Linked DNA regions of Butyricimonas faecihominis. The protein of the gene in region 1 interacts with the protein of each later gene in a pairwise test. Links are inferred from orthologs where the notes say so. Each region holds a gene or a part of one and is shown on either strand. Other genes may lie near its edges.

Region 1 (15,271 bases):
GTTGCTGCCAAAGCCTTACTATGGAAAAAGAACGCCGATGCGTAATGTTGTTTCAACAACGCCCACTCGTCCTCTTTCACCACGGGAGCCAACTGCTGCAAATCACCGATCAACAACAACTGCACCCCACCGAAAGGCTCGCTCTTGGAGCGGTAACGACGCAACATATCATCCACCGCATCCAGCAAATCTGCCCGTACCATACTGATCTCGTCAATCACCAGCAAATCAATCGTCTTGATAATATTGATCTTTTCCCGGTTGAACTTGTGCGTGTATTGCAATTTTTCACCTCGCTCCACCGTATCCGTACTTCCCGGCACGTATGGCCCGAACGGCAACTGGAAGAAAGAGTGAATCGTCACCCCACCCGCATTAATTGCCGCCACTCCCGTGGGAGCAACCACAATCATCCTTTTGGGTGATCTCCGTTTCAATTCCCGCAAAAACGTAGTTTTTCCCGTTCCCGCTTTTCCTGTAAGAAACACGTTCACTCCCGTATATTCCAAAAAGTCATACGCCAATTCCAGTTGAGGATTACTTTCCATGAATCAAGATTTTACACGAATTATCATTCTATTCGGCCTTCACAGACACGCAACTCGTACAAAGGTAGAAAAATAATCTATTCGTATCACGGCAATGACACACAATCACGTAAACCTCTTGATATTTTCGATTATTTTTTAGGATTATTCTTTACAGATTCATATATTTGTAGAAATTACATACAATACCATTTATGAGATTTCAAAACTTCATCGTGGGCATTCCGTATCGGGTTCGTGCCTAATTTAATCCCGGAAAAATTCCTCCGGACTTTTTTAAAACTTTCCTCCTAACCGGGAAGTATCAAGGTATTGTTTTCTCACTTTTAATAAATTACCATGAATAACTGGAAAAAGGTATTCGCAATTATATGGACAGGACAGTTTTTCTCCATACTGACCAGTTCTCTCGTTAATTTTGCCATTATTTTATGGCTAACCTTTGAAACTAAATCGGCAGAAACTTTGGCTTTCGCCACGATTGCCGCCATGTTACCGCAAGGCATCTTAGGTATGTTCTCCGGAGTATTTATTGATCGGTGGAGCAGGAAGAAAATCATGATCCTGTCTGACAGTTTCATTGCTTTCTGCACACTTATTCTAGCCTTTTTATTTTATTTCGAACAAGCGGAAGTTTGGCAAATCTATCTATTGTTGGCACTCCGATCGATAGGTTCGGCTTTCCATGCTCCTTCGATGCAAGCATCTATCCCGTTACTCGCTCCAGAATCTCAATTATTACGAATCGCCGGGATCAACCAGATGATCAATTCTGCCTGTAATATAGCCGGACCAGCTTTAGGCGCCCTAGCCATTACCACGCTGGCCATGCCTGTCGTGCTTATGCTCGACGTGATCGGAGCCATACTCGCCTGTACCTCGCTGGCTTTCGTCAAAATACCGAACCCACCACCCGGTGAACACGCGGGAGAAAACAATGTCCTTCAAGACTTAAAAGAGGCTCAACGGGAGGTAGTCAGCCACCGGGGAATGCCATTATTATTAATACTCTCGATCATAGCCACATTTTTTATCATGCCAGTCAGCGTACTTTTCCCTTTAATGACCCTAAATCACTTTTCGGGAGATGCTTTCCAAATGAGTCTGATTGAAGCCATTTGGGGAGTCGGGGCCCTATTGGGGGGAGTTGCCTTGAGTATCAAACAATACAAGATCAACAAAATCACGCTGATCAACCTGACATATATCCTCTTGGGAGCCGGATTCACGGCATCTGGCCTACTATCTCCCAATGCCTTTGTTTGGTTCGTCGTGTTTACCGCATTTGAAGGCGTGATCGGGTCATTATACTTTGCCTCGTTCACTGCCGTTATCCAGACGAAAATCAACCCGGCAATACTCGGACGAGTATTTTCCATATACATGAGCCTTAGTATGCTCCCCTCCATGCTCGGATTAATGAGTACCGGGTTTATTGCCGATCACGTGGGGATTACAAACACGTTCGTTATTGGTGGACTCGTGATATTAGCTATCGGGGTTATATCATTCTGCCTCCCGTCCTTGTTACAAGTGGGCAAATTGACCGTTAACGGGAAAACCCGCAATATCTAAAGTATATAAATCGAAAGCCACCTCGAAAAAGGTGGCTTTCAAATATCTGATCAATTCGATAAATTACTTTCCGGCACGAGCTTTATACTCTTTCAAACCGTCTTGCAAGAATTTCACGAAAGCATCCCGATCTTTATTATAACCTCTGGCGGGTTGTAATACATGCGGTTTCAATACTTTCTCATTACCTTTACGGCTATCTAACAAGATATAGTTCGGTTGAGCGTTCGACTCGAATTGCTTGATCTGGAAGTCTGTATTCTTCTTTCCAAGCGTGTTTTTCTTCTTTCCGTCATACTCTGACACATAAACCTCTTCTGCTGGTAATTTAGTCTTATCGTCCACGTAAAGAGCCACGATGATATAATCATTCTTCAGCATTTCAAGCACACGAGGATCAGACCAAACGCTTTGTTCCATCTCACGACAGTTCACACAACCGTGACCGGTGAAGTCAATAAACAAGGGTTTATCTTGAGCTTGTGCGGCTTTCAATGCCTGATCGTAATCGAAATAACCATCCAACCCGTGGGGCAAGTGCAAGAAATCAGAGTATTTCACAGGTTCGTTGGATGCGGCGCTAGCGGCACCTTGTGTTCCACCCACCTGCACGCCACTCTTCATGATCTCTTTCGCGTTGTCACGCACAATACGGTTAATATCGAAGTCTATCGTTTCTTGTGGCGGGAAATATCCGGCCAAAGCTTTCAACGGTGCCCCGAACATACCCGGGATCAAATAGATCACGAATGACATGGTAATAATAATCATCACCAAACGAGGTACTCCGATATATGGCAAGTCGCTATCGTGAGCGAATTTGATTTTACCCATCAAGTACAATGCTTGTAACGTGAACACTGCTACCCAGATAGCGATGTAAACCTCACGGTCTAACAATCCCCAGTGGTAAGTCTGGTCTGCTACCATCAAGAACTTGAATCCAAGGGCAACCTCCACGAATCCTAATACAACTTTCACCGCATTTAACCAACCTCCTGATTTCGGTAGATTGCTTAATTTTGAAGGGAAGAAAGAGAAGAATCCGAAAGGCAATGCCACGGCGATAGAGAATCCTAACATACCGATGATCGGACGTAATACAGATCCGCGTGCAGCCTCTACCAACACGGTTCCAACGATCGGGGCGGTACAAGAGAATGACACCAATACCAACGTGAATGCCATGAAGAAAGCTCCGATGTAACCACCTTTATCAGCTTGTTTATCCGATTTATTTACCAACCAAGACGGTAACACGATCTCGAACGCACCAAAGAAGGATGCAGCGAAGATCATAAATATAATGAAGAAACAAATATTAGGCAGCCAGTTCGTACTCAACCAGTTAATGAATCCCGGTCCTAACAAGAACGAAATGATCAATCCTAAAGCGGTATAGATACCAACGATAGACAAGGCGAAGAAAATAGCTTTTGCCTTTGCTTTTGCTTTATTACTATCCCCATGCATGAAGAATGACACCGTCATCGGGATCATCGGGAACACGCAAGGCATCACAACTGCCAGTAATCCACTACCAAAAGCCACCCAGAAGAACAACCACAAGGAATCATCCTCGGTTGCATCCTTCGTTTCATCGGCAGCAGCAACAGTAGCTTTATCTGCACCTTTGTTACCCAACTCAATCGCGAAGTCCTTCTCTCCCGGCACACAAGCACCTTCCTGACAAGCCTGGAATTCAACGCTTCCTTTCACGGTAGTAATGGAAGGATCGGTAACTTTGATCTTTTGGGTTATGGTGTAATTATTTGAATAATACCACACATCGACTCCGAAAACATCATCATGCTTTTTACTTGGTTCACTCTCCTCGGCCGTACCCACTAATTCGATTCCCTCTCCCACTTTCTCAATGGTAATTGATGTAGGCATGGGACCACCTGCCGGGGTTGACATGGAGTAAACCGTCCACCCGGGTTGAATGGTTGCTTTAAAGGTTAAAGCGTATTCGTTATCCCCGGTTTTCTTCTGTGAAAACGTCCAACTTGTCGGGTCAGACATTTGAGCGAAAACCGAAAAGGTTCCCACGAACAACGTAAAGATCAACGTCAATAGTCTCTTTTTCATAAAAAATTATTTAATAAAACATCAATTTGCATGCTTCTCGAAATCGTATGCATTATCACACAGTGGACGCAAAAGTACCATATAATTTGTTCTCACACAAATTCATGGTACTATTTTAACATCGTTTTAAGATGGAATGACGAAACTGTAAGTAAAAACACCTACTCGGGTTCTATTTCTCTATTAAAACGATTAAAAAACTTATATTCGTAAATATAAAAAGAGGGAACTCCGACCACCTTTAAATGGATATGGTGCTTGAAAGCCCACTTCCTACGCAAAGACCAGAAACCTTTTTTCAAATACGCCTCCACGAAGGGGTGTACTTTCAATACCAGATTCTTGATTTTCTTCTCTTCGACCAAGAACTCAAGCTGATCTTCAATCTTATCAATCACTAAAACAGCAGCATCGGCCTTACCGGTTCCATGACACACGGGACAAGTCTCCGTGGTCGTCACGGTCATTTCCGGACGTACCCGCTGGCGCGTGATTTGCATTAATCCGAATTTACTCAGAGGGAGTATGGTATGCTTGGCACGATCGAGTTCCATTGCCGAACGCATCTTATCGAACAACTTCTGGCGGTTCTCCGCCTGTTGCATATCAATAAAGTCGATCACGATAATACCTCCCATGTCTCGCAATTGTAACTGACGAGCCACCTCGTCGGCAGCAGCCAAGTTTACTTCCAGGGCATTTGATTCCTGATCATCGCCCAATTTCACACGATTCCCGCTATTCACGTCTATCACATGAAAAGCTTCCGTGTGTTCTATAATGAGGTATGCCCCGTTTTTAAACGAAACGGTACGTCCCAGCGAAGACTTGATTTGCTTGTCCACCCCAAAATGATCGAAGATCGGTACCTCGGTTGACACAAATTTAACGATACCTTCTTTCTCCGGAGCTATCGTGCTGATATAACGCTTAATTTCTTTACTCAATGCTAAATCATTCACATAAATGTTCTCGAACGAGGGATTCAATATATCCCGGAGAATAACGCTGGTTCGGTCAATCTCTCCCAAAATCAGCTTGGGAGGCTCTATATCCCGAAGATGTTTGAACGCGGTCTCGAAACGTTCAACAAGTTCTGTTAATTCACTGTCAAATAGCTCGGCATTCTTGCCTTCGGCGACAGTTCTCACGATCACCCCGAAATTCTTGGGGCGTATACTTTCAATCAGTCTTTTCAAACGCTTCCGTTCTTCGACCGATTTTATCTTTTGTGACACGGATACCTTTTCCGAGAAAGGCATCAGAACTAGGTGGCGGCCGGCAATACTCAACTCGGAGGTCAAGCGCGGACCCTTGGTGGAAATAGGTTCTTTCGCGACCTGCACGGCCACATATTGGCCGACAGAAAGCACGTCCCCGATCTTCCCGTTTTTACTGATTTCCGGCTCCAGTTTTAATTTGGCTACAGGCATCCCCTTCCGGGCTATACATTGCTTTATATAGCTATCCAAAGAATAAAACTGGGGACTGAGATCAAGGTAATGCAGGAAGGCATCCTTTTCATAGCCGACATTAACGAAAGCGGCATTCAAACCGGGCATGATTTTCTTCACTTTCCCGTAATAGATGTCACCTACCGCAAATTTAACGCTAGTCTTCTCCGTTGTCAACTCTACCAACCGCTTGTCCTTTAACAAGGCGATTACTACTTCTTCCGCTTTTACATCTATGACTAACTCAGTATTCACTACCTGATCAATTAATGTATTAATCAAAATAAACCTAAAGGCATAGCCCTTAGGTTTATAATCTCTAACTCACAAACGATGACTACTTCTTTTTGTGTCTGTTCTTTCTCAGTCTCTTTTTCCGTTTGTGAGTGGCCATCTTATGTCTCTTTCTTTTCTTTCCGCTTGGCATAATTTCACTCCTTTCTTATTTTACTTGATCTTTCACCTGATTGACGAAACTCTTCGAAGGCTTGAACGAAGGAATAAAGTGTTCAGGAATCTTGATCGTTACATTTTTAGAAATATTACGAGCGGTTTTCTCAGCTCTCTTTTTCACTACAAAACTTCCAAAACCTCTTAAATATACATTTTTTCCATCAATCACAGAACCTTTGATTGCTTCCATAAAAGCTTCAACTGTAGTTTGTACCGCAGCTTTCTCGATACCAGTGGTTCTTGAAATTTCATTCACGATGTCCGCCTTTGTCATTTTCTTTAAGTATTTAATATTCAATATTATATTTCGTTTCTTCTAGATTTCAGACTGCAAATATATATCTTTTCCACAAACAATGAAACAAACTATCGCATTTTTGTCAATATTTTTTGTGTTCTATATCTTTAATTGTCAACATCGGACATATCCTCGCACCGCTTTTTACAACATCCCTTTGTCTTGCCCGCTATTTATTTAAACTGGTTACAACAAAGTTATCACATCCAGCAATCGGGAATAAATCACGAATCATAACAAGATGGCATCGGGATTATTTTTTTTCTCCGAAATTATTCCGTAATTTGTGACAAATTTTAATCCATACATTATACATGGTAAACAAAGTTATTCTTATCGGTAATGTCGGGGCTGACCCGGACGTAAAATATCTCGAAGGAGGTGTTGCCGTGGCAAGATTCAGCCTTGCCACGTCGGAGGTGTACAATAATAAAAACGGAGAACGTGTAACTCAAACCGAATGGCACAATATCGTTCTCTGGCGGAATCTGGCTCAAATAGCCGAAAAATACGTTCGCAAGGGGATGATGCTTTACATCGAGGGACGTATCAGAACCCGTTCATGGGACGACCAAAACGGGGTGAAAAGATACACGACCGAAATTTACGGGGATAATTTCCAGATGCTATCCCGGAAACAGGATAACGGGGATAAACCTCAAGACACGCACATGCCACAAGCACCCGATTTAAGCGGTGGTGACGACAGTGACGATCTCCCGTTCTGAAAGATAAAAGCTAAGAATTAAAAACTAAAAGTTTGAAGTAAACGATTTCGAACAAGGAAATCAGGCTTTAAACGATTAGTTTTTAGTTTTTATCTTTTATCTTTTAGTTTTTCTATGTATCTTTCGGCGATATTTAAGTTTAACCAATTATATAAATTTTGGACACAGATTATATTCCCCTTGCCGGGCAGATTTTTACAGGTGCATTCACCCTCATCGATTTAATTTTCGTCATTATCCTATTGCTTTTATTATTATGCTCGGCATTAATTTCCGGTTCGGAGGTTGCCTATTTCTCACTTTCTCCCTCGCAATTGAAATACTTGGAAGACAACGGGTACGAGAAGGCCCGCAACCTGCAACAGAAACCCAACCGACTACTCGCCACGATTTTAATATCCAACAATTTCGTGAACGTGGCCATTGTCGTGCTGTCCACCTATCTGGTAAATTCATTATTTGATTTCTCGGCTTATCCCACGTTAGGTTTCATTATCCAAGTGATCGTGGTAACGTTCGTGATCTTACTGGCCGGAGAAATCATTCCTAAATTATACGCCAATCGTTCCCAGTTGAACATGGTGATTTTCATGGCAGGTCCACTGACCTTTTTATCACGCCTGTTCCGTCCGCTATCCGCCCTGTTGATCGGTTCCACCTCTATTATCAGCAAGCGCATGGATAAAAAGGACAATTTATCCATCGACCAATTATCCAAAGCCTTGGAATTAACCAAGGACACGGCAATCAACGAGGAAAAAGACATTTTGGAAGGCATTGTCCGTTTTGGTAATATTGACGCGGTTGACATCATCCGTCCCCGCATCAACGTGATCGCCATTGACGGGAGTTCAAGCTACCAACAAGTGAAAGAGATCATCACTGAACATGGCTACTCACGTATGCCCGTGTACGAGGAAAACTTGGATAACATCACGGGAATCCTCTACGTGAAGGATTTATTACAACATCTGGATGAAAAAGAGGACTTTCACTGGCAAACCTTAATCCGTCCGGCCTATTTTGTCCCAGAAACCAAAAAGATCAACGACCTGCTGGAAGAGTTCCAAACGAAAAAGGTGCACTTGGCGATTGTTGTTGATGAATACGGGGGAACCACCGGAATCGTCACGATGGAAGATATTATCGAAGAGATCGTGGGCGACATTAATGATGAATACGACGAACAGGAAATTGTTTACACGCGGGACAAGAATGGGGCATATATTTTCGAGGCCTCCACGCTGTTGAACGATTTCTACAAGATCACGGACATAGAGGAGGATTCATTTCAAGAAGTGGAGGGAGATGCTGACACCTTGGCCGGACTGATCCTTGAAATCAAGGGGGAACTTCCTCACAAGGACGAGGTGATTACATACAAAGAACATCAATTCAAAGTACTCGAAGTTGACAACAGGCGAATCAAGAAAATTCAATACAAAAAGACCGGGCAAGTCCCTCTCTCGCCTATAACTGCCCCGCCGATAAGCTAGGACAAGTACTCTGCAAATATACACCCCTTACATACCATGAACACCGGTTCATGTTCATAGTATGTATATGCTATGTTCATGCTATGTCCATGAGCTAGACTATCGGCGGGGGAAGGGATTGTATTGTCCTGAAAAAAGTTTACAGTAAACTTAGTAAACCAATGTCAGAATTAAATTTTCCCCCTGTTCGTCGTCGTTATTACGCCGTGAAGACGAAATTATCAGCGGTACGAGATCGAATAATCAATGAAATGGGTTACGCGGAAGTTCTAGCCAAGTACGAGGTCAAACCCTCGACTTTTCACGTTTGGCTACACAAGTATAAATCTCGCGTTTTATCGGAAGAACAACACAAACGTTTATCTTCGCGTAATTACAAAATGTTATACCCGATGACCGATCAAGAACGCGCCGAGCTGGAGTCTTTACGTCAGGAAGTAGAGAAACAGAAAATACTAGTGGAAGCTTACGAGTTAATGCTAGAGTTAGCCAGGGAACGCCTGCATGTTGATGTAAAAAAAAACTACGAGGAGATGCTATTAGCGGGATTGTCGAGAGACAAAAAGAGCGGGGAGGTAAAGCCGTGACGGAACACCTTTGCAATTCCCTTGGCTACAGCAAGCAGGCTTATTACAAGAGCCTCCGTGCCGATCGTGGAGGCGAGGAACGCGAGCGTTACGTTCTTTCCATCGTCCAGGATATTCGCCGTGACATGCCTAACCTCGGGGTTAATAAATTGTGGAACATGCTGGGGTCTAACGGGCTTCCCGTCGGTCGGGATTGGCTTTATCGTTTACTTCACCTTCACGATTTAATGATAAAACAGAAGAAGTACCGGGTCATCACGACGGATTCCCGGGCGTGGCATCGCCAGTACCCGAACCTGGTGAAAGGGCTTCGAGTTACCCGCCCCAACCAGGTATGGGTCAGTGATATCACGTACCTGTCAACGAGTGCCGGTTTCGTGTATCTCTCGCTGGTAACCGACGCTTATTCCCGGCGGATCACGGGGTGGGAAGTTCACCCCACCCTGGACTCGTCCGGTCCCGTGAAGGCGTTGTGCCGGGCGTTGGCAACGCTACCTCCCAACTTTAGCGATAAGCTTGTTCATCACTCGGATCGGGGTGGGCAATACTGCTCCTCGCTGTACACCGGGATATTGAAAGAACACGGTATTCAAGTCAGCGTGACACAAGATGGCTCCCCTTACGATAACGGTATCGCCGAGAGAGTGAACGGGATTTTGAAACGGGAATGGTTAAACGATATGGTCTTGAGAGATATTGACCAGGCGAGAATGCAAGTGGAGAGAATCATCGGGATATACAACACCAGAAGACCACACATGGCTATCGGGTTGAAAGTTCCGGACCAGGCACACCGCGATAAAAAAGAGTTATTCGCCAGGGTCATGTATTGACGCCAAGTGTTATTGGCATCCCGGGAATTCCCGGGATGCCAATAAAAAAGTAAAACTATTACAGGAATTACAGTTTTTTGAAGTAAACTTGTAACAGAAAATAGAATTGAAAATGCTTTATACAATTTATTGAATGTCAAATCTAGTAAACCAATTTTAGGAAACTACAGATACCCAAAGGCGGACAAAGGGGCGTTCATCGAACACTTTTAATTCCCACTAAAACATTGCCTTCCCATGTGCCGTGTAAGGAACATTTATTCCCAATATCTTACACAAAGTAGGTAATAAATCCGACATCGTGTAGTTCCCTTTCAAATCGGCCTTCACTCCCGCACCGTATAAATACAGGGGAACAATCGGACGCTTGGTATGCCGAAAATAAGTATCCTCCAACTCTTTCAGTTCCGAAACCCAAGTCGGATGGATACAGAAAAAGACATCCCCACTACGTTTGTGAGAAAACGAATTCTGAACCAACCGATTTACCCCTTCCGGGAAGGAAGTGTGCGTTAATGAATAGGCTGTCATGACTTTGGCTACCCCTTCGAACTCGATCATAAAATCAGCCACTTTATCCTGCATTTCTTTCAGATTTATCTTCTTCTGCTCGATCAGATCCCGGTTCAAATAGATTTGTCCCTGATCATAATCGGAAATCCAGTCACCCGGCCCGTAAACCAAACCCAAGTAAGACTTCAACAAGGCCACAGATTTAAATATACTAAAATAATCAGAGTTCACTTTAATCTTCCGCAAATCCTCCGGCATCAATTCCCGCATCTCGGAAAAGGTCACGAACAGCGTGTAGTTTCCTTTCCCGACCCGGGTATCCAACTTACTTACCAATGCCGCAATATCCATATCCAAACGGATCAACATATCTTTCTCCTCGCTCGAATCTATCGTGAAATCCCGGGACATATAGTCTAAACAGGAAAAGTTCAAGGCCAGCAAATCCGGATCATTATCCACTCCCAACCTTTCCTCGTCAATCAATTTTTCGGCCAACACACGTACCAATGTATTCGCGTAAGGTGTAGCTTTCAAAACCCGGTAAGTATTATATTCCTTCTTTGCCCGGGCTATATCATAATAGAAATGATTCGTCAGGCGAATACGGGCAGCCGACTTATCCTCGTCAGACAACATCATCCATCCTTTATTCACGAAATGATCGCTCTCGACCCATGTATTATACATTCTCAACCATTCGGGTAATTCCGAACGATAATAAGAAGAGGACACCCATTTACCCGTTTTCTCGCTGAACCAGATGGCCATATCGGCACTACTTCCCCCACTTAGAACAGCTTCGTCACCATTCATGGCAATACTGAACACCCGGGACATGGGATTATTCCATTTCATGGCGCTCCCCAAGCTCATCGTCTGCAAATAATCGGGAGACAAACTTTTTATACTATCCGCCTGTTGATCACCGATTTCCGTATAACGATCGGATCGAGTAGAATACTGACGTTTCCGGCGTAAACGATCGTACCACGCCCTCGACACGATCCCATGTTCTGTGGGTAACATACCCGTGTAAATCGATGCGTGATCCACCCCGGTTTGCGTGTAAAAATAGTTATAATTCATATTCACCCGGACTCCTTGTTTCATGATCCGTTTCAAACCATTCTCCGACAATTCGTTAGCATACATATCCATCCATTCTGGATAAAAATGACTGATTACCACTCCCACTATCAATTTCGGTTTTTCTTCCGCGAAAACACCAGATACCCAAGCCAATACACTCGCTAATAACAACAACTTTTTCACGATCGTTTCTATTTTATAAATTCGTATTTCTGATCCCAAGTTTCAAATCCTCAGTATAGACACAAAAATAATCAGAATATGATAATTTACAACTTATAATTCTTTCAATTCTTAATTGTTTCGTATCTTTACGGCAAGAATCTATAATAACCATATCCATTATGACTGAGAAAAAGTGCCAGTTGACAGAAAAACTGAGGAACTATGTTTATCGCTACGGAACTGAATTATCGGACGATAAATTGAAGAAAATGGGAACTTCTCTTGAGGAGATTAACGAGAATTTCTCAGACATGGAAGACATCGCAAAGAGTATCTTCGAGCAAGAGCGGATTGCTTTTGAAAAGATATTCAAAGAATACGATTTCGACGGATGGAACGCGATTGACATTCTACTACTGGTTGGAAACGAGATCCACCAGCGCTTTTTTAACGTGTCACCTTCCGTCAGCTACAAATTAGCCGAGGCGTTCCCGGAACTATTCGAACAGCACAAGCTGGAACGTTCTAATTTTATCTACGAGAAGATTAAAATTAACATCGAGAAGGGAATGCAACAAGGTATGTATAAAAACGACGTATCAAGTGAAATGGTTGCCCGCATGTATATTGCCAAACTGAACGATATTCACAATCAAGAGATCTACCCTCCCGAAGTCTTTGATTTCGCTACCATTTTCAACAATTTGATTGACGGGGTAATCAAAACCATCACGAACGAGGATGGATGGCAATATTACAAACAGCGTAAACAACTGTACAGCGTATTAAGTTTTAACAGGTAAAAAGAAAACAATGAGTGCAAAATATCAAATTGATGACATCGATCGCAAGATCTTGTCTCATCTTGTAAAAAATGCAAGAATCCCCTTTTTGGAAATAGCCCGGGAATGTGGCATATCCGGAGCCGCCATCCACCAACGCGTGAAAAAGATGGAAGACTCCGGTATTATCGAAGGTTCCCGTTTTATCGTGAAACCCGATGCGCTTGGTTTTGGTGTATGCGCTTTTATCGGGGTTATCCTTGACCACGCTCACACCTACAAGACTGTCGTGAAAGAGATTGAAAGCATCCCGGAAGTTACAGAATGTCACTTTATCACGGGCGGTTTTACCTTTTTGATTAAATTAAGATGTAATGATCACCAACATTTGATGGATATTCTGATCAACACGTTACAGAACATCCCCGGTATCGCTAAAACCGAAACATTCATCTCCTTGGATCAGCTTATCGAGAAACAGATAGCCCTATCCCCACAGGACAAATAGTCGTTTTAAGTTAAATCAAACCGTCATATTTTTCTTCTTCCTGGATAGTTTTGGGGCAATTACTTTCAATACTCCAGGAAGTACTTTTACCTTTACCGGAGACTCCAAAGTATACGGGTCTCCATCAATATGAGCTTTATTCAAGTCTCCTTCCAAAATCGCCTCCCTGCATTGGATTTCGCTAAAATAAGGAAGTCGAGCGATCTTGGAATTCATAAAGCAATAGAGGAAACGAGGTATTTGATAATATTTAGGCCTCTTCAAAATGCAAATATCAACCAGCCCGTCCCGTAACGAGGCTTTGGGGGCTATCGAGGCATTATTTCCATACTGGGAACTATTGGCAACACTCAAAACGAAACAATCTTCCTCCCACGTTTTCCCATCTATATGAAACACGTAACGCTTACCGGGGTAACGAAACCACATATGCACGATCGAGTAGATATAAGAAAATATTCCCCGGATCTTCATGGTACTAAAAAAGTGTGCCACCTCGGCATCAAAGCCAAAACCACTCACGTTCAACGAGTAATGGCCATTAATTTCCACGACATCAATATCCGTGGTCTCACTTTTCAAAATCTGTTTCAACGCTTTATTCATCATCTGGGAAAAACCTAAATGACGGGCAAAGCCGTTACCACTCCCTAAAGAGATCACGCCAAAAGCGATGCCCGTATTTATCAGGGCAGTACCGATTTCATTTACTGTACCATCCCCACCTGCCGCAATGATATGCGTGTAATTCTGATGCTTGGCCTGCTCCACGATCTCTTTTGCGTGTCCGGCATATTCCGTGAAACGTATATTGTACTCGATGTGTTTGTACGCCGCAATATGCCTTATCCGGTAAGGAATCTCCCAGCCCAAACCGAATCCCGATATAGGATTCACGATAAACAATATTCGATAATGAACCACGTGTTAATTTTAGATTTAATGATTTTAGATTCTGGCAGCCTAAGCTGCCACTAACATAGCGCCACACAGATCTTATGACCTCTCTCCCATTTTCAATTGCTAATTGTCTTTCCGTCCGATTCCGTAATACATATAACCGAATTCTTTCATCTGTTCCGGACTGTATATATTTCTTCCGTCAAATATAATCTTGTGCTTTAATGCTTTTTCGATAAAAGTAAACTTGGGAATCTTGAATTCAGCCCATTCCGTCACCACGATCAAGGCATCGGCATCGGTCAACGCATCATACATATTATCCGCGTATTCGATACGATCACCAATCCGTCTCTTACACTCTTCCATAGCCACCGGATCAAATCCTCGTACCACAGCTCCGGCCCCCACTAATTTATCAATTAACACCAATGAAGGAGCTTCTCGCAAATCATCCGTACCCGGTTTAAACGACAATCCCCACATGGCAAAACGTTTTCCCGTCAAATTCGGCCCGAAGTGTGAAGTGATCTTTCGGAACAACACGCTCTTCTGGTTCTCGTTCACCCGCTCGACGGCTTTCAACAATTCCAAGCTATGCCCGTGATCATCCCCCGTGCGAATCAACGCCTTCACGTCCTTCGGGAAACAGGAACCGCCATAACCGCACCCGGCATTCAAGAATTTCTTCCCGATACGGGAATCACTACCGATACCTTTCTTCACGGCTTCCACGTCAGCCCCGACAATCTCACACAAATTAGCGATGTCATTCATAAACGAAATACGGGTAGCCAGCATCGAGTTTGCCGCGTATTTAGTCATTTCCGCCGACAATATATCCATAAAATAGATCGGTGTATTATTCAATATAAAAGCATGGTATAAACGTTCCATGACCCGACGGGCACGATCACTCTCCACCCCGATCACCACGCGATCCGGAGAGATAAAATCGTTCACCGCATCCCCTTCCTTCAAGAATTCCGGATTAGAAGCCACGTCAAATGCCACCTCGACACCTCGTTTTTCCAAAGCTGCTTGAATTACTCCTTTCACCTTGTAATTCGTTCCCACGGGCACCGTTGATTTCGTCACCACGACAATATAATCATTTATGATCTCCCCGATTTCACGAGCCACATCCAGCACATAGTGCAGGTCGGCACTCCCATCCTCATCAGGCGGGGTTCCCACGGCAATAAAAACAGCATCAGCATCCTTCAATGCCTCTCTCAACGAAGTAGT
Region 2 (15,538 bases), 1.9 Mb from region 1 along the record:
AATTCGGCTTTATATGATATTCGAACGTTAACGGAAGAAGATTATGTTTTTACGAAAGAAAATCCTGAAATTATTTGGACGTATGGTGATTATGAAGTGAATTATCTTAGTGCTGCATATCGTGGGTGTTTTCCTGTTTCAATGGCGTTTTATAATTCATTTCATGCAAATGATGCCCGAAAACGGACTTACGTGAAAGATGATTGGGGTGATTTGATTGTTGGGAAGGGTGCTGCAAATACAGGAGTATATGGTTTCGCTTTTCGTACGGCAGAGGCCTATCTGAATCGAGCAGAGGCTAATGCGGAGTTGGGGCATACGGATTTGGCTTTGGATGATATTGAACATCTGCGGAAATATCGTTATGAGGTAGAGGTTCCAATAACAGTTTCTACGAAAACAGATGTTATTCAGTTGGTTCGGCAGGAACGCCGTTTCGAGTTGTGTTTCGAGCAACATCGTTGGTTTGACCTCCGGCGTTGGGATCGTCCAAGGATAGAGCATATTTACACGACAGACATGAATAGTTCTCAAAAAGTGAAATTTGTACTTGAAGAGAATGATAAAGCGTACACGTTGCCTCTGCCTGTGGAGGTAAAAGAGTTTGACTATAATCTGGAGAATATCAATCGTCCGGAGAGAAAAGGGGTTATTGTACAATAATTAAAAGAAGAATAGGATGAGAACAAATAAATTACTATCGTTAATCATTGTATTAGGTATGGGATTTTCAGCCTGTTATGATGAGAATGACATTCATACGACGAAGGGAGATATCCCTTATGAATTGAAGGAGGGAGGGGATGCGGTCGATCAATATATTTATAAATTTTATCGAGAGAACGGATCAATTATTATGGTTGATTACGATACGATTGATTACCAGTGGAACATGAGTGGACTAGCAAAAAATGTTTATCTGACAAAACAAGAAGACCGAGTAGTTTTGATGAAGGGATTTTCTATGTTAGAAAAGACATTTTTAAGTATCTATGATATAGACTTTAAAAAGAAGTATTTTCCATTGAAATTGTTGATTGGAAAACAAGTGGGCCGGATGAATTGGGGAGTACTGGAGGATAATGCGGCCTTAGCAGGTCTTAGTTATTTGGCTTTAGGAAAAATACGGGAAGGGGTAGAGAATTTATCAGAAGAAGAGTTGAGAAGCATGCGCGAGTCAACTAACGGAGTGTTCTGGCAAGAGTATCTATTACAAAATGGTATTATTCAAGTTCCGGAGAGTTTTTATGAAGTGAGTAAAGGGTATTATCAATCGTTTTTGGAATATTTACCGGAAAATGAGGGTGTGACTGATGTGGATGTAAGAGATTATGGTTTCTGGTATAGAGATCCTTCAAATTCTTATTCATTGGTGACACCTAATAAAGAAGGTGATTTTAAAGATTTTATGGGAGTAATTCTGACGGTTCCTTATGAAGAGTTAAAACCCGTGCTAGATGCTCATAGTAAATTGAAAGATAAATATGACATCTTGGTAAATTATTTTAAGATGAAATATCAGATTGATCTTGTTGCTATTGGAAATAAACAGTTTAAATAATCAAGAATGAATGTAAGGACAGGAATACTAATCTTTGCCGGTTTATTACTGGCAAAGACTAGTGAAGCTCAGTTGTTTGGCAAAAAGTTGGGAGAGTTGAGTCCCGTGACAACCAAGCAGGATTCGGCGGTGAGTGCTAGTAATTATGCCGATATTTTAAAAGATGCGGAGGTGCATGAAGGGATGTTTAAAATATTCAAGAAAAAACAGAAAGTGTATTTTGAAATACCTCAATGTTTGTTGGATAAGGAAATGTTGCTTTCTTCACGGGTAACAGCTACAAGTAATAATACCGACGTGTCGGGAGGAGAAATGCCTCTTCATCCGTTATTGGTGAAATTTACACGGGATGATGAACAAGTGTATTTACATCGGTTGAGTCCGTTGAATCAATGCGACCCGATGTCCCCGATTTATCAATCATTGCAAAGAAATAATGTCGAGCCAATAATGGAGGCTTTTAAAATCGTGTGTGAGAATGCAGATTCTACCGGAATTGTGATTGATGTTTCTTTTTTCTTTTGTTCGGACCAGAAAGAATTAAGTCCTTTTAAACCGCGAACCCCGTTGAGTTTTATTCTTGGGGAGAATCCTTTGGAGGGGAGTTTTTCTAGTGATAAATCGACGATATTAGAAGTGAAATCATTTCCTTTAAATCTGAACATTAAAAGTCGGTTAGTGTATACCGTTGATGATTATCCTTTTACAGCTATTATGACTCGTTCGATCATTCTGTTACCGGATGAGCCTATGAGACCGCGTATATCTGATGTCCGAATCGGGTATTTCCCGTTACGAAAACATATTTATACGGAAAAGGTGGACGAGTTGAAAAAAGTAGATTATATCCAACGATGGCGAATCGAGCCTAAAGATGAGGATGTGGAGCGCTATCGTAATGGAGAACTTGTGGAACCGAAGAAGCCGATCGTGTGGTACATTGATCCCGCTATTCCGGAACGATGGAGAAAATACATTAAGTTAGGGGTTGAAGATTGGCAAGCGGCCTTTGAAGAAATTGGTTTTAAGAATGCGATAGTAGCTAAAGACTATCCGGTGGATGATCCAAATTTTGATCCGGATGATATTCGTTACTCGTGTTATCGCTATATTACGACAGAAACAGCCAATTCAATGGGTCCGGCTTGGATTGATCCTCGTTCGGGAGAAATCATACAAGCTGATGTATTATTCTACCATAACGTGATAAAGTTGTTGCATAATTGGCAATTTGTTCAATTAGCTCAGGTTGACCCTAAAGTGAGGACAAAAGTGTTTGACGAGGAAACGATGGGGCGAGCATTGCGGTATGTTGCGGCTCATGAAATTGGTCATACACTTGGGTTGATGCATAATATGGGGGCATCTTATGCTTACCCGGTAGATTCTTTGCGTTCCGTGACATTTACTCGGAAATATGGAACAACTCCTTCTATCATGGATTACGCTCGTTTTAATTATGTGGCGCAACCGGGAGACGAAGGTGTAAATTTACTTCCCCCACTTTTGGGTGTTTATGATAAATACGCCATAAAATGGGGATATGCGCCTATTGCAGTAGAGAGTCCGGAGGCAGAACGTCCGATTCTGAATCAATGGATACAAGAAAAGCAAGATGATCCGATGTATCATTATGGACCTCAGCAGTTTTCTTTGTTTTCGATTGTAGATCCGTCTGCTTTATCTGAATCTTTGGGTAATGATTGTATGAAAGCTAATCGTTACGGGATTGAAAACTTGAAATATATTACGAGCCATTTGTTAGAATGGACGTATGATGAAGGAGAGACTTTTGAGAAACCAGAAGAACTTTATCGGGAAATATTCGGTCAATACAGGAGGTATATTGAACATATTCTCGTTTATTTGGGAGGTGTTTATTTGGATGCTCCGGTTATGGGTGATCAAAAGAAAGCTTATAAATTCGTGAGCAAGGAAAAACAACAGGAAGCATTAGCTTTTATATTAGAACAATTACGGGCATTCCCAGATTGGTATTGTCAACCTGAAATAGAACGAAATTTCTCATTCGGGAATACAAAAGTGGCAGAGTATATGGGATTGGTTGTTGGTTCTTTAACGTCAAGTGGTATATTATCAAATCTTTCAGTATGGGAAAAACAGGATGGTAAAGATGCTTATACGCCAGTCGAGTATATGGACGATGTTTATAATCTGGTGATGGAACCAACGCTAAAACGTCAGGATCTTAATCATTACGAACGGGTGATGCAGTACAATTACATCTTGTCATTAATGATGGCTGAGGGAAAAGGGATTACAGGAGAGAAAGGACGACGTTCTTTGGTTGAAGGTGATCATGCTGATATATGTTCTTGTTCGACGAGCCATTTGCATGAACGTATGGCTATGAGTCCAGTCGATGGTTCTGACACGAGAATAGTGGCGAATGCTGTTTATCATTATGAGTTGGAAAAAGTTTATAAATTACTAAAACGAGTAATGAATTCTGGAGACCGGGATACACGGGCACATTATCGTAATTTGTATTTCGAGGTATCGAAGTTTTTCGAGAATTAGAATAAGGACGAGATTGATTGAAAAGTTAAATTTTTGGTCAATCTCGCTAATACAATTTTCCGTTGTCTAGTCATACCTTTGAAATTTTCTTAAAATCAAGTGTATGGGACGGTTATATGTATTAATTTTTTTGATTAAGAAGGAGCAATCAGAAAAATTAGTTTCCAATGATTTCCGAGGATTTTATTGATATTACGTGTTAACGAATTTGTCGAGGAAAAGAGATCGGTTAATATTGGCATCCAATTTATAGATAAATTTGAACAAAACATTCATTTCTGTATCAGTGTGGAGTGTTTAAAAATTAAGATTGTTAAAATTTAAGTGATTCTCATGTAAAAAGAGGGATTCGGGTGAAACATACAATATGTTTAGTCCGTATATAACACCGTAAATATTAAATATTTCACGGATTAGAGAGAAAAAGAATGAGAAGGTTATAAATTTTTATTTAAAGGGGAGATTTGATTCGTTTTTGTAAGTAAAATAATTAATTCATGTTAAATATTAAGTTAAAATCGACTTTTGAGTCACCCTTTTTGCTCCTAAAGGTGTTATATGGGTGTAAGTTCAAATTTAAGTATCAAGTATTATGTTGAAAATTGTATTAATCGTAGGTGTTTTATTATTCAATCTTGTTGGAGTGCAAGCTCACGAGAAGGAGATGGATTCATTGGATAATTTAGTGAAGAAGTTCGAGGCGAATCCTGCGGACCCCCAAACGACAATTCAACTTCTGAGAGAGTTGAAAAACCAAGGGAAGCCGAATCGTGATGTTGTGAACAGGTATTTTCAGACTCAGAAGGAGGCGGATTACTTGAAGGATTATAACTGGTCGATTATCCGGGATTACGTGGATGATGTGAATGCCCCCCAGATTAAATATTTGTTTAACAATCAGTCCAAGTTCATGCAGAACTTCTCGAAGGATGATGTGTTTCAGAAGTTGGATAACGTGTTTGTCGGTCATTTGGAACAATACTACAACAGTAACAAGATCGAGTATAACAAGTATCTGGATTTCTTGAAGAGTAGCGGTTACGAGCATTATGACGTGGTGGCTGACTATTTTTACATCAAGCAATTGCGGGCAGAGCGTAAGTCAGAAGATTATTTCTACAAGGCTAGAAAATTATTCCGTTATTTCCCCGAGAACAGGAAAATGATCAAGGAGATCACCGATGGTGCGTTGGAGATCATGAATGATGTTTCCCGTTTGAAGGTGATTCAATTGTGGGCAGGTAAGACCGTCGAGTCAAAGAAAGATTTTGATGCCCTTTATAATTATGCCTTGATCTCTAACAAATGTGGTTTCGAGGATGTTGCTAAAAGATATGCTAAGATCGCTACTTCTTTGGCAGAAGAGTCTTCTAACCAGACCATGATGGAGAAGGCAAAGAAATTGTTGCAGTTGGTAAACTAGAATTTGTAACAAAAATATAGCAGGGGGTGATCGTCATGATTACTCCCTTTTTTTGTATCTTCGCAATCTGAACAGATAAAATTGAAAATGGAAAAGAAAGGTTTGATTGTTGCCGTTGATGGCCATTCTTCTACGGGAAAAAGCACGGTATCCAAAATACTGGCTGCACGTTTGGGGTACACGTATATTGACACGGGAGCCATGTACCGGATCGTGACGTTGAAAGCAATGCGTGAAGGATTAATCCGAAACGGGAACGTGGATGATGAAAAATTGAAAGAAGTTCTTCCGACAATTATTTTCGGTTTTAAATATAACGAGGAAAAAAAACGTTATGAATCTTACATGAATGGCGAGTATGTAGAGATGGCCATTCGCGGATTAGAGGTTTCTGATAACGTGAGTTTGATAGCTGCGTTGCCTTACGTGCGGGAGTTGCTTGTTGAGAAACAACGGGAGATGGCAAAAGAGGGTGGTGTAATCATGGATGGACGGGATATTGGGAGTGTCGTGTTCCCTCATGCGGAGGTGAAGTTCTTTATGACGGCAAGTCCTGAAGTACGGGCTCAACGACGTTACAAGGAACTGATCGAGAAGGGGGAGCAGGTGACTTATGAAGAAGTGGAGGCGAATGTCCGGAAACGGGATTATATAGATGAACACCGGGAAACAAGTCCTTTGGTGAGAACGTCGGATGCTGTGTTGATTGATAATGGCGATATGACCGTGGAGGAAGAAGTGGAAGAGATGTTAAAGATCATTCGTTCGAAATATGAAAGTAGAAATTGACGAAAATTCCGGTTTCTGTTTTGGGGTTGTGAATGCGATTGCCAAGGCGGAGGAAGAGTTGCAACATGGAAGATTATATTGCATAGGAGATATTGTGCATAATAGTTTGGAGGTGGAGCGATTAAAACAACTGGGATTAAGTACGATAGATCATGATGAGTTTGCCCGGTTGAAGGCGTGTCGTGTGTTGTTCCGGGCTCATGGTGAACCACCGAGTTCATACGAACTGGCAAAGAAGAACGGGATTGAGGTGATCGATGCCTCGTGTCCCGTGGTATTGAATTTGCAGAAGAAAATACGAGAGGCATACGAGGAGGTGAGAGCGAGCGGGGGGCAGATCGTGATTTATGGAAAAAGAGGGCATGCCGAGGTGAACGGGTTGGTGGCTCAAACGAATGATGAGGCGCTGATTATCGAGCAAGAGGAAGATTTGAAATCCATTGATTTTTCTCGTCCGGTAATCCTGTTTTCCCAAACAACCAAGAGTTTGGATGGTTTCAAGCGTGTCGTGGAGTTGGTGAAGGAGAATGCGAGGGCCTCCGTGGTAGTAAACGATACAATCTGCCGCAAGGTGGCGAATCGAATCCCGCAGTTGAAAGATTTTGCAGCAAGACATGATGTGATCTTGTTTGTTAGCGGGGAAAAGAGTTCCAACGGGAAGCAACTTTTCGAGGTTTGTCGGGAGGTGAATTCCCGGACTTATTTTGTGCAGGGGGTGAAAGACCTGCGTGATGAGATGTTTGATAAAGCTGTGAGCGTTGGGATCAGTGGAGCTACTTCAACACCGAGGTGGGTGATGGAAGAGATAAAGGAGGGGTTAAAAGCTAAAAACTAAAAGTTAAAAACTAAAAGCTAAAAAAATAAATTATAGAATTGGGGGTATAGAGATTAACATTTTTAATTTCCAATTTTCAATTAAACATTGTTTTTATGGGAAAGATTAAAAAAATAGGAGTTTTAACTTCAGGAGGCGATGCTCCGGGAATGAATGCCGCGATTCGGGCGGTTGTGAGGGCCGCTATTTTTAATGGCTGCGAGGCTTATGGTATTTACGATGGATATGAGGGATTGATTGAGGGAAATATTGTGCGTATGCATTCCCATGACGTGAGTAATATTATTCAACGCGGAGGAACTATTCTGAAAACAGCCCGTAGCGAGGAATTCCGTACGCCGGAGGGACGTACGAAAGCTTACGAGAAGATGCAGGAATTGGGAATTGATGCATTGGTCGTGATTGGTGGGGATGGAACTTTTTCCGGAGCCCGGTTGTTCTGTCAAGAGCATAACGTGCATATTGTCGGGATTCCCGGTACGATAGATAATGATCTTTACGGGACGGATTACACGATTGGATATGACACGGCGGTAAACACTGTGGTGGATGCCGTGGATAAGATCCGGGATACGGCAAGCGCTCATAATCGTTTGTTCTTTATCGAGGTTATGGGACGGGATGCCGGATTTATTGCGTTACGGTCGGCCGTGGCCACGGGGGCCGAGGCTGTTCTGGTTCCGGAAATTGAGACGGATTTGAATGACTTGGATCGTTACCTGGAACATGATTATAAACCTCATAAGTCAAGTGGTATCGTGATCGTGGCAGAAGGTGATAAATCAGGTGGAGCGTATACGATTGCCGATCAGATCGCTAAGAAACATCCCGAATATGATGTGCGAGTAACTGTTCTAGGTCATATCCAAAGAGGAGGATCTCCTTCCGCTTTTGACCGCGTGACGGCTAGTACGTTGGGAGTGGCGGCAGTGGATGCTTTGTTGGATGACCAGACCAGTATCATGGTTGGGATTATGAATAAGGATATTGTTCATGTTCCTTTTAACAAGGCTATTAAGAATTCAAAACCGTTAAATCATAATTTGTTAGATATTACGGAAGTCTTGTCTATTTAAAATCTAAAATTAATTCGTTTGTTGTACGCGGATGTCATTATCCCTCTGGGAGTGGAAAGTTTTTTTACTTATTCGGTACCGGAAGAATATGAACATTCGGTAACGGTAGGTGCGCTCGTGGTCGTTTCATTTGTTAAGAATAAACGTTACACGGGTGTTGTCTATGCGTTGCATACGAATCCGCCTGTCGGATTTGAAACAAAACCGATAGAACGAGTTATCGAGGAAGGATTTGCTCTTTCTGGTTCTCATTTGAAATTTCTATTGTGGCTCAGCGAGTATTACATGACACCACCGGGAGAGGTTATGCGTGCAGCATTACCTGTTTCGATGCGCTTGGAGAGTTACACGAGTTTGAGCTTGGTGAACGGCTGGGAAGAACGGTTGGTAGATGAAAGTGAATTAAGCCGGGAAGAGAAGGAGATCATGGGAGTATTTCGAGAAAGAGGTGAGATATGTATGGCCGAAGTCGAAAAACTCTTGAAGAGAAAGGATGTCTATGTTGCAGTTCGAGCCTTATTGGAAAAAGAAATTATCGGAATCAAGGAGTCGGTAGATGATCTGTTCAAGCCTAAAATTGAACGTTTGGTGAGATGGAAACGAAAGTTCACAAGTGAGGAACTGGACGAGATTCTTGATAGCTTAAAACGGGCGAGGGCTCAATACAAAATGCTGTGTGATTGGGTGTATTATAGCGACGAGCATCGAATCGAGGGGGTGCCTAGAACGGAGTTTATTCAGAAAATCGGTAGTTCAGCCTCAGCCTTGAAAGGATTGTGTGAACGGGGCGTGTTGGAAATTGTTGTGCAGGAAGTCAGCCGTTTAGAGGTATCTAAAGAGGAAGTGGAAAATGTACACGCTTTGTCGGGGGCGCAAGAAAAGGTTTTTGGCGACATTCAAGGGTATTACAAGGAGAAGGATTGTGTCTTGTTGCAGGGCGTAACTTCTTCGGGTAAGACTGAAATATATATTCATCTGATACAAGAGACGCTAAGGCAAGGAAAACAGGTGTTGTACTTGTTGCCGGAAATTGCGTTAACGGTACAGATCGTGAAACGCCTGCGACGGGTCTTCGGGGATCAAGTCGGCGTTTATCATTCGGGCATGGCAGATAGTACCCGGGCGGAGATGTGGCGTAAACAAAATGGTACGAATCCTTATCCCGTGGTGTTGGGTGTGCGGTCATCCGTGTTCTTGCCTTATAAACAATTGGGTTTGGTTATTGTTGACGAGGAGCATGAAAGTTCTTACAAGCAAAAAGAACCGGCACCCCGCTATAACGGTCGTGATGCCGCTATAATGCTTGGAAAGATGAGTGGGGCAAAAATATTGTTAGGTTCTGCAACACCTTCTTTTGAAAGTTATCAGAATGCCCTAAGTGGGAAATATGGTTTCGTGCAACTGACAACCCGTTACGGGGAAGTAATGATGCCGGAACTGTTGTTCGTGGATATGAAGGAGTATCGTCGTAAAAAGATGATGAAAGGGAGTTTTACTCCGGTTTTGTACGAGGGAATGAAACGGGTGTTGGAGAGCGGGATGCAGGTGATTTTATTCCAGAATAGACGGGGATATTCGACTTATTTACAATGTGATCGTTGTGGTTCCATCCTGAAATGTAAACATTGCGATGTGAGTATGACTTATTATCGCTACCGGAACACGTTGAATTGTCATTATTGCGGGAGCCTGCGGGCTGTTCCGGCCGTGTGTCAGGAGTGTGGGCAGGGACATTACGTGAATCGTACTCCGGGAACGGAACGGATCGAGGAAGACGTGAAACAGTATTTTCCGGAGGCCCGGATTGCCCGAATGGACTTGGATGTGATAAGTAATAAGGCAAAGTTCAGGGCTTTAATCGATGATTTTGAAAGTGGAAATTTGGATGTGCTGATCGGCACACAGATGGTTTCGAAAGGGTTGGATTTTGAACGGGTGAAACTTGTCGGGGTGATGGATGCCGATAGTCTGATGGGATTTCCCGATTTCCGGGCAGAGGAGCGAGCTTATGATATGTTGATGCAAGTGAGTGGACGCAGTGGACGAAAAGGTGAGCGCGGAAAGGTGGTAATTCAGGTAACAGATATGCAAAGTCGAGTGTATCAGTTGGTGAGGAAGGAAAACTATAGAGAGTTTTACACTCAGTTATCCCAAGAACGGGAAATGTTTAACTATCCCCCCTTTTCCCGGTTGATTCAGGTAGAGTTGAGGCATGTGGATGAGGTGGTTTTGAGAAATGCCGCGAACGAGTTAGCTAGGTTGCTGCGGGAACGGTTGGAACGTAGGGTATGCGGCCCGGCAGAACCGGATGTGTCCCGGGTTAGAAAAATGTATCGGATACAAATTCTGATAAAGGCGGAACAAGGTCTTTCCCTGTCAAAATTGAAAGCTTTCTTAAAGCAGAAAAGTGATGAATTGGTGAAAACTCCTATTGGTAGGGGAGTGCGTATTTATTTCGATGTAGACCCGTTATAATTGGGGTGTATTTTGTCGCTAGTATCGGACGTTGAGCATGATTTATTTCTTATCTTTGTTTGGAACGAAGGCCGTTCCGACTGTTTCGTCGAAAAATAGTATAGGTTATTGTTAAGTCGTAAAACCTTGATTTTTGCTTACTTTTTGAGAGTGGTCTGTTAACAAGTGTGTCATGAGAAAAGGTGAAATGTTAAAAAATAGACCATATATTAGTAATGTTCTGCATTTTAAGAGGAGATTAGAAATTATTTGGGAAAACCTTAAAATTTGTTTTAACATTATTTAGTGTCTTTGATTTTAACATTTGGCGGAATAATCTCTATTTTTGGAAAAACAGAAAACGGTGAAGATATAGATTCTCTTTTTGAGGAGATTGAAACCGAAGTGGAATATTTACGTTAGACAAAGTAGTAATATAAATCAATATAAAAATCGATGATATGAATACGGTTGATATCAAAGCATTGAATGAGCGCATACAGCAAGAGAGTTCTTTTGTGGATATGATTAGTATGGAGATGAACAAAGTGATCGTCGGACAGAAACATCTGGTAGAAGGACTGATGATCGGTATGCTTTCTAATGGACATATTTTGTTGGAGGGAGTTCCCGGTTTGGCGAAGACCTTGGCGATAAATACGCTGGCACACATTATTAATGCTAAATTCAGTCGAATCCAGTTTACCCCGGATTTGTTACCGGCTGACGTTGTCGGTACGATGATTTATTCTCAGAAAAGAGAAGAGTTCGTGGTGAAGAAAGGACCGATTTTCGCTAACTTTATTCTGGCGGATGAGATTAACCGGGCCCCGGCGAAAGTGCAATCGGCTTTGTTGGAGGCGATGCAGGAGCGTCAGGTGACTATCGGGGATATGACTTACAAGTTGGAAGAACCATTCTTGGTAATGGCAACCCAGAATCCGATCGAGCAGGAAGGTACTTATCCTCTTCCCGAAGCTCAGGTTGACCGTTTCATGTTGAAAGTGGTTATTGATTACCCGAAAAAAGACGAAGAAAAATTGATCGTTCGTCAGAATTTGGAGAAAATTTATCCCCAGTCTAACACGATCCTACAACCGGAAGATATTCTGCGGGCTCGTGAGGTAGTGAAGGAGGTTTACTTGGACGAGAAGATCGAGAAATATATTGTTGACATCGTGTTTGCAACACGTTACCCGCAAGAGCATGGCTTGGAAAAATTCGTTTCCATGATTGCTTACGGGGCATCTCCTCGTGCTAGTATCAGTTTGGCCAAAGCAGCACAAGCGTACGCTTTCATTAAACGTCGCGGATATGTAATCCCGGAAGATGTTCGTGCTGTTTGTCATGACGTTCTGCGTCATCGTATCGGTTTGAGCTACGAGGCTGAAGCGAATAACTTGACCAGCGAGGATATTATCAGTGAAATTTTGAACACGGTAGAGGTACCTTAGTGATTGAAGACCGATTAATTTACGATTTGTGAAAACCGATTTACGATTAAAAAAGCATTGATTTGCGGTTGGAGATCATAAATCTAAAATCATAAATTAAGGGGGCTGGAATTTAAAATCTAAAATTCTTAAATCTAAAATTAACTAAGGTGGAGACTTCAGATTTATTAAAACGTGTCAGGCAGATAGAGATAAAGACTCGGGGGTTATCGAGTAATATCTTCGCCGGGGAGTATCACACGGCTTTTAAAGGTCGGGGAATGACGTTTAGCGAGGTGCGGGCCTATCAATACGGGGATGACATCCGAAGTATTGACTGGAACGTGACCGCTCGTTATAACCATCCTTACGTGAAGATATTCGAGGAGGAACGTGAGTTGACCGTGATGTTGTTGATTGATGTGAGTGCCTCGCGTAATTTCGGTACAGTGTCGAAACTGAAAAAGAATCAGATTACTGAGATTGCGGCCGTGTTGGCTTTCTCTGCCATTCAGAACAACGATAAGATTGGCGTGATCTTCTTTTCTGACCGGATCGAGAAATTTATTCCGCCGAAGAAAGGACGGACGCATATTTTGCATATCATCCGGGAACTAGTGGATTTTTATCCGGAACACAAGGAAACGAATATCTCTGTGGCGTTGCAATATCTGACAAACGCTATCAAGAAACGGTGTACTTGTTTCCTGATTTCCGATTTCATGGATGATCACGATTTCGAACACCCGTTGATTATTGCCAATAAGAAACATGACGTGGTGGCTTTGCAATTGTACGATCGTAGAGAGAAAATATTGCCTCCTGTCGGGTTGATGTACTTGACGGATGCGGAGACGGGGGAAAGTGTTTGGGTGGATACATCCGACAAGAAAGTCCGGGACGAGTTCGAAGCGTATGGCATCGAACGAGACAAGGAACTGGATCGGATATTCAAACATGCCGGTGTCGACATGGCTTCTATCAGCGCTGATGAAGATTACGTGAGGTCATTGATCACGTTATTCAAGAGAAGAGGGGCTGGATATTAATTGAACATTGAAAATGGAGAATTAAAATGAAAAATAGAATTATTCTATTCGTAATTATCCTACTAGGTTGTGTCAGTGCTTTGAAAGCACAAAATCGGGAATATAGTGCCGAGATTGACACAAACTATATCATGATCGGGGATCAGATTCATTTCCGGATGAAAGTGAAGGCTGAACCGGGTGTGAAAGTGGCATTCCCTCAATTGAAGGACACGATAGCACAAGGAATCGAGATTATATCCGGACCAGTTCGTGATTCTATCGTGGAAAAGGACGGGCGGGTACTCGTGCAGGAAAGTTACGTGATAACTTCTTTTGATTCGGGCGTGTTCGTGATCCCACCAATGCCCATCGAGATTCAACAGGAAAGTTATAATAACACGCTCAGGACCGATCCGTTGCACTTGATCGTGAATACTTTTGTGGTCGATCAGCAGAAAGGAAATTACGATATTGTGATGCCTTTGGCTGCCCCGTGGACATTTGCCGAGATATTACCTTACTTGTTATGGACATTGTTGGGAATCGTGGTGATTCTTCTGGTTGTCTGGATTATCAAAGTTCGGAAATCCCGTAAGAGTCTTTTCCATCACGAAAAACCGGCAATTCCTCCGTACGTGTTGGCCATGAAGGCTCTGGAGGAGATCAAGAAGGAGAAGTTATGGCAGAGTGGAAAGACCAAAGAGTATTACACGCAATTAACTGACACGATCCGGAATTATTTGGATGGAGAATTGGGTATCTCAGCGATGGAACAGACTTCTTTTGAGACTTTGAAGGCTTTGGAGAAATGTGAGCAGGTAGATGCAAAACAACGGGATAAGTTGGCTGATATGTTTGAAACGGCTGATTTCGTGAAGTTTGCTAAAGCGGAGCCGTTGCAGGATGAGAACGTACGAAATTTGGATATTGCCTATGATTTTGTACAGGAAACTAATGATACAATTCGAGCCGAGCATGAGAAAGAACGTCTGGAGCAGGAGTTGAAAGAGCAACAGGAGAGGGAGGCGAGAGAGAAGGCGGAAAAGGAAGGGAAGGAAAACGGAGAGGAGAAAGATAACGAAAATTAATTTATGATTTATGATTTATGATTTATGATTCGTTTGCAATCAAAACCTTAAATCAAGAAATAAAATAGGATCTAAAATAGAAGATATGTTTGGATATGAATTTGCAAATCCCGAGTACTTTTGGTTGTTGTTGGTGCTGATACCAATGATTATCTGGTACATATTCAAGGAGAAACGCTCGCATGCTGATTTGAAGTTTTCTTCAATCCGGGTGTTCAAGCAAATGAAACGGGGTAGCCGGATCTGGTTACGTCATTTGCTGTTTGCAGCTCGGGTTTTGGCCATTCTATTTTTGGTTCTGGCATTGGCTAGACCGCAATCCAGCACGAGTTGGCAGACCTATAACAGCGAGGGTATTGATATTATGCTGGCATTGGATATTTCCGGTAGTATGTTGGCACGAGATTTTACTCCTGATCGACTGGAGGCAGCCAAGGAGGTTGCAACGAAGTTTATATTGGAACGTCCTCAGGATCGTATCGGACTGGTTGTTTTTAGCGGGGAAAGTTTCACGCAAAGTCCTTTGACAACGGATCAAGCCGTGTTAGTCAACGTGATGAAGGATATTCATAGCGGGATGATTGAAGATGGAACAGCTATTGGCCTCGGGTTGGCAAATGCGGTAAATCGTTTGAAGGACAGCAAGGCGAAATCCAAGGTGATCATCCTTTTGACGGATGGAGTCAACAACCGGGGAGCGATTGCACCGATAACGGCAGCAGAATTGGCAAAAACTTTTGGAATCCGGGTATACACGATCGGTGTCGGGACTTTGGGCGAGGCTCCTTATCCCGTGCAGACGCCCTTTGGGATGCAATTACAGCGAATGCCGGTTGAGATAGATGAAGATATATTGACCCAGATTGCTGACATGACAGGCGGTAAATATTTCCGGGCAACAGATAACAAAAAACTGGAGCAAATTTATCAGGAGATTGATCAATTGGAGAAGAGTAAGGTAGAAGTCAAACATTTCAGTCGTAAGAACGAGCAGTATTTCTATTTTGCTTTGATCGGAGCTTTGTTATTAATTGTGGAGGCGTTAGGGCGATACACGTTGTTGAGGAAAATTCCATAATTGTAAGTTTTAAATCTTAGATTGTGAATTGATGCAATCCGGAATTTAAAATCTAGAATCATTAAATTTAAAATTGAAAGGGTTATGTTTAGATTTGCACATCCTGAATTATTATACTTGCTGATTATCATACCATTGTTGATTGTTTTTTACGTGGTAGCAAGGATTCGGAAGAAAAAAGCGATTGCTGAATTCGGGAGTCCCGAATTATTGTCAACACTGATGCCTT

The links.
Region 2: the proteins of R8806_RS08320 (region 1) and priA interact in binary tests that used the Escherichia coli proteins (3 or more experiments, as listed by UniProt). The link is inferred for Butyricimonas faecihominis from one-to-one orthologs.

The regions. Positions count from the first base shown.
Region 1 is NZ_AP028155.1:1,972,988-1,988,258, forward strand. Bases 5,616-8,440 are described here. They hold R8806_RS08320 (single-stranded DNA-binding protein), read left to right. Parts: upstream 5,616-6,733; coding sequence 6,734-7,147; downstream 7,148-8,440. Other genes in these bases: R8806_RS08310 (Rne/Rng family ribonuclease), read right to left, coding at 5,616-5,923; R8806_RS08315 (HU family DNA-binding protein), read right to left, coding at 6,111-6,419; gldE (gliding motility-associated protein GldE), read left to right, coding at 7,306-8,440. Outside these bases: R8806_RS08295 (HRDC domain-containing protein), read right to left, coding at 1-548; R8806_RS08300 (MFS transporter), read left to right, coding at 888-2,123; R8806_RS08305 (protein-disulfide reductase DsbD family protein), read right to left, coding at 2,187-4,214; more of R8806_RS08310, read right to left, coding at 4,376-5,615; more of gldE, read left to right, coding at 8,441-8,643; R8806_RS08330 (hypothetical protein), read left to right, coding at 8,805-9,230; R8806_RS08335 (IS3 family transposase), read left to right, coding at 9,227-10,063; R8806_RS08340 (alkaline phosphatase family protein), read right to left, coding at 10,283-11,851; R8806_RS08345 (hypothetical protein), read left to right, coding at 12,013-12,636; R8806_RS08350 (Lrp/AsnC family transcriptional regulator), read left to right, coding at 12,647-13,123; R8806_RS08355 (diacylglycerol/lipid kinase family protein), read right to left, coding at 13,139-14,047; R8806_RS08360 (UDP-glucose dehydrogenase family protein), read right to left, coding at 14,147-15,271. UniProt on the Escherichia coli protein: Plays an important role in DNA replication, recombination and repair. Binds to ssDNA and to an array of partner proteins to recruit them to their sites of action during DNA metabolism. Acts as a sliding platform that migrates on DNA via reptation.
Region 2 is NZ_AP028155.1:48,705-64,242, forward strand. Bases 7,880-10,971 are described here. They hold priA (replication restart helicase PriA), read left to right. Parts: upstream 7,880-8,243; coding sequence 8,244-10,700; downstream 10,701-10,971. Other genes in these bases: pfkA (6-phosphofructokinase), read left to right, coding at 7,880-8,225. Outside these bases: R8806_RS00185 (RagB/SusD family nutrient uptake outer membrane protein), read left to right, coding at 1-663; R8806_RS00190 (zinc-binding metallopeptidase), read left to right, coding at 680-1,561; R8806_RS00195 (zinc-dependent metalloprotease), read left to right, coding at 1,568-4,102; R8806_RS00200 (hypothetical protein), read left to right, coding at 4,695-5,525; cmk ((d)CMP kinase), read left to right, coding at 5,613-6,314; R8806_RS00210 (4-hydroxy-3-methylbut-2-enyl diphosphate reductase), read left to right, coding at 6,298-7,149; more of pfkA, read left to right, coding at 7,245-7,879; R8806_RS00225 (AAA family ATPase), read left to right, coding at 11,141-12,133; R8806_RS00230 (DUF58 domain-containing protein), read left to right, coding at 12,283-13,161; R8806_RS00235 (hypothetical protein), read left to right, coding at 13,188-14,231; R8806_RS00240 (vWA domain-containing protein), read left to right, coding at 14,317-15,309; R8806_RS00245 (VWA domain-containing protein), read left to right, coding at 15,394-15,538.